Neorhizobium galegae: one gene and its partners. The protein of the gene in region 3 binds, or shares a complex with, the protein of the main gene of each other region. Links are inferred from orthologs where the notes say so. Each region holds a gene or a part of one and is shown on either strand. Other genes may lie near its edges.

The links.
Region 1: the proteins of accD (region 3) and accB are in contact, whole or in part, in a solved structure (PDB 8UXZ), measured with the Escherichia coli proteins. The link is inferred for Neorhizobium galegae from one-to-one orthologs.
Region 2: the proteins of accD (region 3) and LZK81_RS20310 are in contact, whole or in part, in a solved structure (PDB 8UXZ), measured with the Escherichia coli proteins. The link is inferred for Neorhizobium galegae from one-to-one orthologs.

What each region holds. Positions count from the first base shown.
Region 1 is NZ_CP090095.1:1,670,425-1,673,540, forward strand. Bases 91-3,049 are described here. They hold accB (acetyl-CoA carboxylase biotin carboxyl carrier protein), read right to left. Parts: upstream 1,819-3,049; coding sequence 1,363-1,818; downstream 91-1,362. Other genes in these bases: accC (acetyl-CoA carboxylase biotin carboxylase subunit), read right to left, coding at 91-1,353; aroQ (type II 3-dehydroquinate dehydratase), read right to left, coding at 1,847-2,284; LZK81_RS08385 (DsbA family protein), read right to left, coding at 2,418-3,049. In the rest of the region: more of accC, read right to left, coding at 7-90; more of LZK81_RS08385, read right to left, coding at 3,050-3,116. UniProt on the Escherichia coli protein: This protein is a component of the acetyl coenzyme A carboxylase complex; first, biotin carboxylase catalyzes the carboxylation of the carrier protein and then the transcarboxylase transfers the carboxyl group to form malonyl-CoA.
Region 2 is NZ_CP090095.1:4,133,533-4,136,470, reverse strand. What follows is about bases 125-2,905. They hold LZK81_RS20310 (acetyl-CoA carboxylase carboxyltransferase subunit alpha), read right to left. Parts: upstream 2,102-2,905; coding sequence 1,148-2,101; downstream 125-1,147. Other genes in these bases: xerD (site-specific tyrosine recombinase XerD), read right to left, coding at 2,165-2,905; LZK81_RS20315 (L,D-transpeptidase family protein), read right to left, coding at 125-966. Outside these bases: more of LZK81_RS20315, read right to left, coding at 1-124; more of xerD, read right to left, coding at 2,906-2,938. UniProt on the Escherichia coli protein: Component of the acetyl coenzyme A carboxylase (ACC) complex. First, biotin carboxylase catalyzes the carboxylation of biotin on its carrier protein (BCCP) and then the CO(2) group is transferred by the carboxyltransferase to acetyl-CoA to form malonyl-CoA.
Region 3 is NZ_CP090095.1:17,739-20,662, forward strand. Bases 158-2,924 are described here. They hold accD (acetyl-CoA carboxylase, carboxyltransferase subunit beta), read left to right. Parts: upstream 158-976; coding sequence 977-1,873; downstream 1,874-2,924. Other genes in these bases: trpA (tryptophan synthase subunit alpha), read left to right, coding at 158-937; LZK81_RS00110 (bifunctional folylpolyglutamate synthase/dihydrofolate synthase), read left to right, coding at 1,907-2,924. Also shown: trpB (tryptophan synthase subunit beta), read left to right, coding at 1-96; more of trpA, read left to right, coding at 98-157.

The DNA of each region.
Region 1 (3,116 bases), 1.7 Mb from region 3 along the record:
ATCTCCCTAATGCGTCTTGTCGCCGGCGAGATATTGCTCCAGCCAGTGTATGTCATAATCGCCGTTGGCGATATCCGGATTGTCGACCAGGTCCTGGAAAAGCGGCAGCGTCGTCTTGATGCCGTCCACGACGAACTCGTCCAGCACGCGCCGCAGACGCATCATGCATTCGACGCGGGTGCGTCCGTGCACGATCAGCTTGCCGATCAGGCTGTCGTAATAGGGCGGGATCTTGTAGCCGGCATAGGCGCCCGAATCGACGCGCACGCCGAGGCCGCCCGGTGCATGGAAATGCGTAATCGTGCCGGGCGACGGCACGAAGGTGCGCGGGTCCTCGGCATTGATGCGGCATTCGATGGCATGGCCGGAGAACACGATGTCTTCCTGGCGCACGGACAGGCCGCCGCCGGAGGCGACGCGGATCTGTTCGTGCACGAGGTCGATGCCGGTGATCGCTTCGGTGATCGGATGTTCGACCTGAAGGCGGGTGTTCATTTCGATGAAATAGAACTCGCCGTTTTCGTAGAGGAACTCGACCGTGCCGGCGCCGCGATACTTCAGCTTGCGCATGGCATCGGCGCAGATCTCGCCGATCTTCATGCGCTGCTCGACATTGAGGGCAGGGGAATTGGCTTCTTCCCAGACCTTCTGGTGGCGGCGCTGCAGCGAGCAGTCGCGCTCGCCGAGATGAATGGCATTGCCTTCACCGTCGCCGACGACCTGGATTTCGATATGGCGCGGTTTCCCGAGATATTTTTCCATGTAGACGGCATCGTTGCCGAAAGCGGCGAGCGCTTCGGAACGGGCAGTCGACACGGCTTCGTCGAGATCGGCCTCAGTCTTGGCGACCTTCATGCCACGTCCGCCGCCGCCGGCCGTTGCCTTGATCAGCACCGGGAAGCCGATCTGGCGGGCGATTTCCATCGCATTCTCGGGCTTCACTTCGCCATCCGAGCCGGGAACGACGGGAATGCCGAGTTGCTGCGCGGTCTGCTTGGCGGTGATCTTGTCGCCCATGATGCGGATATGGTCGGCGGTCGGGCCGATGAAGGTGATGCCGTGCGCGTCGAGGATATCCGCGAACTTGGCGTTTTCCGACAGGAAGCCGTAGCCCGGATGCACGGCGTCGGCGCCGGTGATTTCGCAGGCGGCGACGATCTGGTGAATGTTGAGATAGCTGTCGCGCGAGGGCGGCGGACCGATGCACACACTTTCGTCGGCAAGCCGCACATGCATGGCGTCGGCATCCGCAGTGGAATGGACCGCGACGGTCGCGATGCCGAGTTCCTTGCAGGCGCGAAGCACGCGAAGCGCGATTTCACCGCGGTTGGCTATGAGGATCTTGGAAATCATGGATGCGCCTTACTCGATGACGACGAGTGGCTGGCCGTACTCGACGGGCTGAGCGTCGTTGACCAGGATTTCCGTGACCTTGCCGGAGCGCGGCGCTGGAATCTGGTTCATCGTCTTCATGGCCTCGATGATCAGCAGCGTCTGGCCTTCCTTGACGGTGGCGCCGACTTCGACGAAGGCGCGCGAACCCGGGGCCGGGGAGAGGTAGATGGTGCCGACCATCGGCGCAGTGACCGCGTTCTTGTTGTCCTGGATTGCCGGCGCTGCTGCGGCTACGGGAGCTGCAGCCGGGGCATAGGCGGGCGCTGCGACCGGAGCCTGGACATATTGAGTCGTACCGACGCGCGATACACGAATACGCACATCGTCCTGTTCGACTTCGATCTCGGTGAGGTCGGTATCGTTGAGGATGTTCGCGAGGTCGCGGATCAGTCCCTTGTCGATACCGTTCTTCTTGTCAGACATGGCAAACCCTATTGTTCTGTTTATCTTGTCAGGCGGTAATGGATTTCAAGGCGTGCAGCGCCAGAATGTAGCTCGCGGTGCCAAAACCGCAGATCACGCCCTTTACCGCCGGTGCGATCATCGAATGATGGCGGAACTCCTCCCGCGCGTGGACATTCGAGATATGAAGCTCGATCACCGGCACGGAGATCGCCTTGATGGCGTCGTGCAATGCAATCGAGGTATGGGTATAGGCGCCTGCGTTGATGGCGACGCCGACGGCTTTTTCATTGGCCTCGTGCATCCAGTCGATCAGCACGCCTTCGTGATTGCTCTGGCGAAAATCGACATCGAAGCCGAGTTCCCTGCCGGCGGCGATACAGTCCTTCTCGACGTCCTTCAGCGTGGCCGCACCGTAGATGCCTGGCTCGCGCTTGCCCAGCATGTTGAGATTGGGGCCGTTGAGGACGAAGATCGTCTTGCTCATCACTGATCTATTGTTCCATGCAAAAATTCAGGGGCCACCTATAGACCGCCGAGGCGGCAAGGGAAAGCCCCCGCCGCGCCGAAAGCCCGGGAGTCCACTGCGATGGAACATCTGTCGGTCAGAGGGTGTCCTGTCAGCAGGTCGCCTTGCCGCAGGCGCGCACGTTGGCGACCTTCTGCTCGATGGTTTCGAGGCCGACGGCGCCGAAGACGGCTTCGTCGCCGACCACATAGGTCGGCGTGCCGGTGATGCCGATCGCGTTGGCGAGCTGGTAGGCGCCGCGCACCAGGTCGTCGTTCGGCTGGTCGGCCATCGACTTGCGGATCGCTGCCTCCTTGACGCCGAGCGCCCCGGCGACCGCGATGGCCGTCGCTTCCGAGGCGTGGGGCTTGCCGCTGAGCAGTTCGCGATGGAATTCCGCATATTTTTCCGGCGCGACCAGGCGCACGGCGTTGGCCACCCGATGAGCGGCGACCGAGTCCGGTCCGAGGATCGGGAATTCCTTGAGGATGAAACGGACGTTCTTATCCTTGGAAAGGATGTCGTCCATGTCGGAGAGCGCCCGCTTGCAGTAGCCGCAATTGTAATCGAAGAATTCGACGACCGTGACGTCGCCCTTCGGATTGCCGAGCGTGATGTCGGTCGGCGAGGAGAAGATCGCCTGCTTGTTGTCCGCGATCCCCTTGGTCGATTGCTCGACGCGCTGGGTCTGCTGCTTGGCCTCCAGCGCGTTCTGGACTTCGACCAGCACTTCCGGGTTCTGCAGCAGGTATTCGCGGATAAACTGGCCCATTTCCTTCTTCTGCTGGTCGTCCAGGGCAACAGCCGGGGC
Region 2 (2,938 bases), 4.1 Mb from region 3 along the record:
GAGCGAGGTTCCCGTCGGCGCATAGGCGATATCGCGGCCCTTGCGCTTGTCGGCGACCACGGCCTTGCGTTCGGCTTCGGTCGGTTCATACCAGACCTTGCCGTCGAATTTCTCCAAGGCCTTCTCGTAGGCGACCTGATAGGTCTTTTCGTAGGAGGTCAGCGCCGAAACGAGCGCGGGAGGCGTCGACATGGGCGGGCAGGCGCTGGCGGGAGCAAACGTGCCATTGCCGGAGAGCTGCTGGTTGAAAACGTATTTCTTCTCGCAGACATTGACTTCCGGCGGACGCTTGGTGACTTCGAAATTGTCGTAGCCGACCTTGATCATCTTCCAGAAGTCGAAGTTCTGGCTGTCGCGGTGGCGCACCATGTTCTCCGCGGTCATGCGGAAGGGGAGAGCCTGGAGCTGCACGGAGGTCTGGCCGCCCTTGAAGGCGTCGCGCGCAAAAGCGTAGATTTCCAGAACCTGTTCGTCGGTCATCGAATAGCAGCCGGACGACGAGCAGGCGCCATGGATCATCAGGTTCGAACCGTTGCGGCCGTTTGCGGCGTCGTAGCGGTTCGGGAAGCCGGTATTGATGGCGAGATAATATTTGGAATTCGGGTTCAGGTGTGCCGGCGTCAGGCTGTAGAAACCTTCCGGGGCCTGGCGGTCGCCTTCCTTGACCTTCGGGCCGAGCTTTCCGGACCAGGCGCAGATGTCGTAGCTCTTGATCACCTCGAAACGGTTGTCGGCCCTGGCCTTCCAGACTTCCAGCTTGCCCTCTTCCTTGAGGATGCGGATCATGATCGGCGAAGTGCGCGGCATGTTCTTCTTCTGCATCTCGGCGAGAATGCTCGAAGGCAGGGGCTGCTCGACCTTGTTCTTGACGCTCTTCAGGTCGATGCTCGCGGAATCGAGCGTGTCGTTGCAGCCCGTCAGGGCAGTTGCCACGAGGAGAGCAAAAGCGATGTGTTTCAGGCGCATCGGTACGGACCACATAGACTTGGAACGACGAAAGAATTCGGTACAGGACTTCTATGAATAAAGCGGTAATCTTTACATATTCTTAACCGCTTGCGCCGGCCTGTCCAGCAAAACCGCCCGGCACCCAATGTTATCAGCAATATGGCCAAATTTGGCTATTGGCGTGGCGGAGGCCCGAAGATCAGAGATTGCGGCCGATATCGAGGAATTTCTGCCGGCGCGCAGCCCGCACTTCGTCGCCCGAAAGCCTGCCGAGATCTTCCAGCGCCGAAGCGATGACCTTGCCCGTCGCGGTGATGACGGCCTCGGGTTCGCGATGCGCGCCGCCGACCGGCTCCGGAATGATGTCGTCGATGATGCCAAGGCCCTTCAGGTCTTCGGCGGTGATCTTCATGTTGGTCGCAGCTTCGCGTGCGCGGGTCGAATCGCGCCAGAGGATCGATGCCGCACCTTCCGGCGAGATGACCGAATAGATCGAATGTTCGAGCATGTAGACGCGGTTGCCGGTGGCAATCGCGATCGCGCCGCCGGAGCCGCCTTCGCCGATCACGACCGAAACCATCGGCACTTTCAGGCCGAGGCACATTTCGGTCGAGCGGGCGATGGCCTCCGCCTGGCCGCGTTCCTCGGCGCCGACGCCGGGATAGGCGCCTGCGGTGTCGATGAGGGTGATCACGGGCAGGTGGAAACGATCGGCCATTTCCATGATCCGGATCGCCTTGCGATAGCCTTCCGGACGCGGGCTGCCGAAATTGTGCTTCAGGCGGGTCTTGGTGTCATGGCCCTTTTCCTGGCCGATAACGGCAACGGCCATGCCGTTGAAGCGGGCAAGGCCGGCCTGGATGGCGGCGTCCTCGCCGAAATTGCGGTCGCCGGCGAGCGGCGTGAAATCGGTGAAGAGATGGGCGGAATAATCGAGGAAATGCGGTCGCTGCGGATGGCGCGCGACCTGCGTTTTCTCCCAGGCACCAAGCTTGGAATAGATTTCCCTTGTGGCTTCCCTGACCCGGGTCTCCAGCCTGCCGATTTCCTCGGACGTATCGATGCTTTCGTCCTCGGAGGCGAGCTTTTTGAGCTCGTGAATCTTGCCTTCGAGGTCCGAGATGGGCTTTTCGAAATCGAGATAAGTCTGCATGAGAGCCGGTTTCCGGTTGTTTTATCTCAGGAACACGGAGTTCCCATTTTGTGTTTGGGGCCTCTAATCCCGGTTTTTGGCCTGTTTTGCAAGAGGGTGGTGTGTTTGAACCAGCTCTCGCAGCCTTTCTTCCAGTACATGCGTGTAGATTTGAGTGGTGGAAATGTCGGAATGGCCGAGCAGTTCCTGCACAACTCGAAGGTCTGCCCCATTCTGGAGGAGGTGGCTTGCGAAGGCATGGCGCATCACATGGGGAGAGATTGCGGCGGCTCTAAGTCCGGCGCGCGCCGCCAGACCCTTGAGGTCGCGGGCAAATACCTGCCTCGGTAAATACCCCTCCTTGCCGGCGGACGGGAAGAGCCAGGGACTGTCGCCTGTCTTGGCGAGCGAGGCCTGGCGGGCCAGGCCATAGGGTCCGAGGGCGGCGATCGCCGACCGGGATAGCGGCACCAGCCGTTCCTTGTTGCCCTTGCCGCGGATGATCAGAAAGCGTCCTTCCTGATCGAGAACCTTGACCGGCAGCGACACGAGTTCGCTGACGCGCATGCCGGTTGCGTAGAGAAGTTCGAGCAGCGCCAGCATTCTGAGCCGCGCAAGCTGATCCGGGCCGGGTTCGGCGGCTTCCCTTGCGGCCAGGTCCAGGAGCCGCGTCACGTCGTTCTCGCTCATGATCTTCGGCAGCGAGCGGCCTTTTTTCGGTGCATCGAGGACGGCGGTGGGATCGTCGCCGCGCAGGCCCTCGGCATAGAGGAATTTGTAGAACTGCCGCATGGCCGACAGTTTTCTCGCCTGGGACGAGGCAGCAAAACCTTGGGCGCCGAGATGGGCGAGATAGGC
Region 3 (2,924 bases):
AAGATGGGCAAGGACGAAATCATCCTGATGAATCTGTCGGGCCGTGGAGACAAGGATATCTTCACCGTCGCCAAGATTCTCGGAATGGAAGTGTGATATGACGACACGCATGGACAATCGTTTCGCGGCCCTCAAGGCAGAAGGCCGCCCCGCCCTGATCACCTATTTCATGGGCGGCGATCCGGACTTCGAGACCTCGCTCGGCATCATGAAAGCGCTGCCCGGCGCCGGCGCCGATATCATCGAGCTCGGCATGCCGTTCTCCGATCCGATGGCCGACGGCCCGGCGATCCAGATGGCCGGCCAGCGCGCCCTGAAGGGTGGCCAGACGCTCGCAAAGACGCTCGAACTCGCACGCAGGTTCCGCGAAGGCGATGCCGAGACGCCGATCGTCATGATGGGCTACTACAACCCGATCTATGTCTACGGCGTCGAGAAATTCCTCGATGACGCGATCGCCTCCGGCATCGACGGCCTGATCGTCGTCGACCTGCCGCCGGAAATGGATGACGAGCTCTGCATCCCGGCGCTTGCAAAGGGCGTCAACTTCATCAGGCTTGCCACGCCGACTACCGACGACAAGCGTCTGCCGGCTGTTCTCAAAAACACCTCCGGCTTCGTCTATTACGTCTCGATGAACGGCATTACCGGTTCGGCGCTGCCCGATCCGTCGCTGGTATCCGGCGCGGTCAACCGCATCAAGGGCCATACGGCTCTGCCGGTCTGTGTCGGTTTCGGCGTCAAGACCGCCGATCACGCCAAGGCAATCGGCGCTGCGGCGGATGGTGTCGTTGTCGGCTCGGCAATCGTCAGCCAGATCGCCGGCAGCCTCACCAAGGATGGCAAGGCCGGTCCGGATACCGTGGCTGCAGTCGCAACCCTGGTTCGGGGCCTTGCAACCGGCGTGCGCGCTGCCCGCCTTGTTGCCGCCGAATAGTTTCCCACATTAGGCTTGAGTTAATCGGGAGTACGCCAAGTGAACTGGATCACCAATTACGTCCGGCCGCGCATCAACTCCATGCTCGGTCGTCCCAACCGGGACGTTCCGGAAAATCTCTGGATCAAGTGCCCGGAAACCGGGGAAATGGTCTTTCATAAGGACCTGGAAGAAAACAAGTGGGTCATCCCCGCTTCCGGCTTCCACATGAAGATGCCCGCCAAGTCCCGTCTCGTCGATCTCTTCGACGGCGGTGTCTTCGAAGCGTTTCCGCAGCCGAAGGTCGCCCAGGATCCGCTGAAATTCCGCGATTCGAAGCGTTATGCCGACCGTCTGAAGGACAGCCGCATCAAGACCGAGCAGGAGGACACGATCCTCGCCGGTCTCGGCGAAGTCCAGGGCCTCAAGCTCGTGGCCATCGTCCATGAATTCAACTTCATCGGTGGTTCGCTCGGCATGGCGGCCGGCGAGGCGATCGTCCGGGCTTGCGAACGGGCCGTGACCGAAAAATGCCCGCTGGTGATCTTCCCGGCTTCCGGCGGCGCGCGCATGCAGGAAGGCATCCTGTCGCTGATGCAGCTGCCGCGCACCACGGTCGCGGTCGACATGCTGAAGGAAGCGGGCCTGCCTTATATCGTCGTCCTGACCAACCCGACGACCGGCGGCGTCACCGCCTCCTATGCCATGCTGGGTGATGTCCATATCGCCGAGCCGGGCGCTGAAATCGGTTTCGCCGGCAAGCGCGTCATCGAGCAGACGCTGCGCGAAAAGCTCCCGGAAGGTTTCCAGACCTCGGAATACCTGCTGGAGCATGGCATGGTCGATATGGTGGTGAAGCGCCACGACATTCCGTCGACGCTGGCCAAAACCCTGAAGATGCTGACGAAACAGCCTGTCCAGGAAGCGCTCCCGGCGCCCATCGCGCTCAGCGCTTGACCGAAAGAGAGCATCGAAAGCCGGAGCGGCGGGATGACGACCATGAACGAGCCCGTTGTGAGCGAGGCCGAGCGGGAAATTGAACGACTGATGACCCTTCATCCGAAGGGTTTCGATCTTTCGCTCGACAGAATTACCCGCCTGCTCGAAATGCTGGGCAATCCGCACAAGAAGCTGCCGCGGGTCATCCATGTGGCCGGCACCAACGGCAAGGGCTCCGTGACCGCCTTCTGCCGCGCCCTGCTCGAGGCGGGCGGTTACGCGACGCATGTCCACACGTCCCCACATCTCGTGCACTGGCACGAACGCTATCGGATCGGCGTCAAGGGCGGCCGCAGCCAGATCGTCAGCGACGAGATGCTGGCAGATGCCCTGCGGCGCATCGCGGCGGCCAATGACGGCCAGATGATCACCGTCTTCGAAATCCTGACGGCCGCGACTTTCCTGTTGTTCTCCGAACAGCCGGGCGATGCGGTGATCCTCGAGGTCGGCCTCGGTGGCCGCTTCGATGCCACCAACGTCATTTCCGATCCGGCCGTTTCGGTCATCATGCCGATCTCGCTCGATCATCAGGCCTATCTCGGCGATCGGGTCGAACTGATTGCCGCCGAAAAGGCCGGCATCATGAAGCGCGGCCGTCCCGTCGTCATCGGCCATCAGGAATTCGAAGCGGCCCGCGACGTGCTGGTCTCGACCGCCGACCGGCTCGGCTGTCCGACCGCCGTTTACGGCCAGGAATTTTCCGCCCACGAGGAGTTCGGCCGGCTGATCTACCAGGACGAATTCGGTCTTGCCGATCTGCCGCTGCCGCGGCTGCCGGGCCGCCATCAATATGCCAATGCTGCCGCCGCCATTCGTGCCGTCAAGGCTGCTGGCTTTACCGTCACCGAAGCGATGATGGAAAAGGCGATGGCGGCCGTCGAATGGCCGGCCCGCCTCCAGAAGCTGACCGAAGGCAAACTACTCCAATATGCGCCCGAAGGCTCTGAAATCTGGCTGGATGGCGGGCACAATCCCGGCGCCGGCGAGGTGATCGCCGAGGCAATGGCCT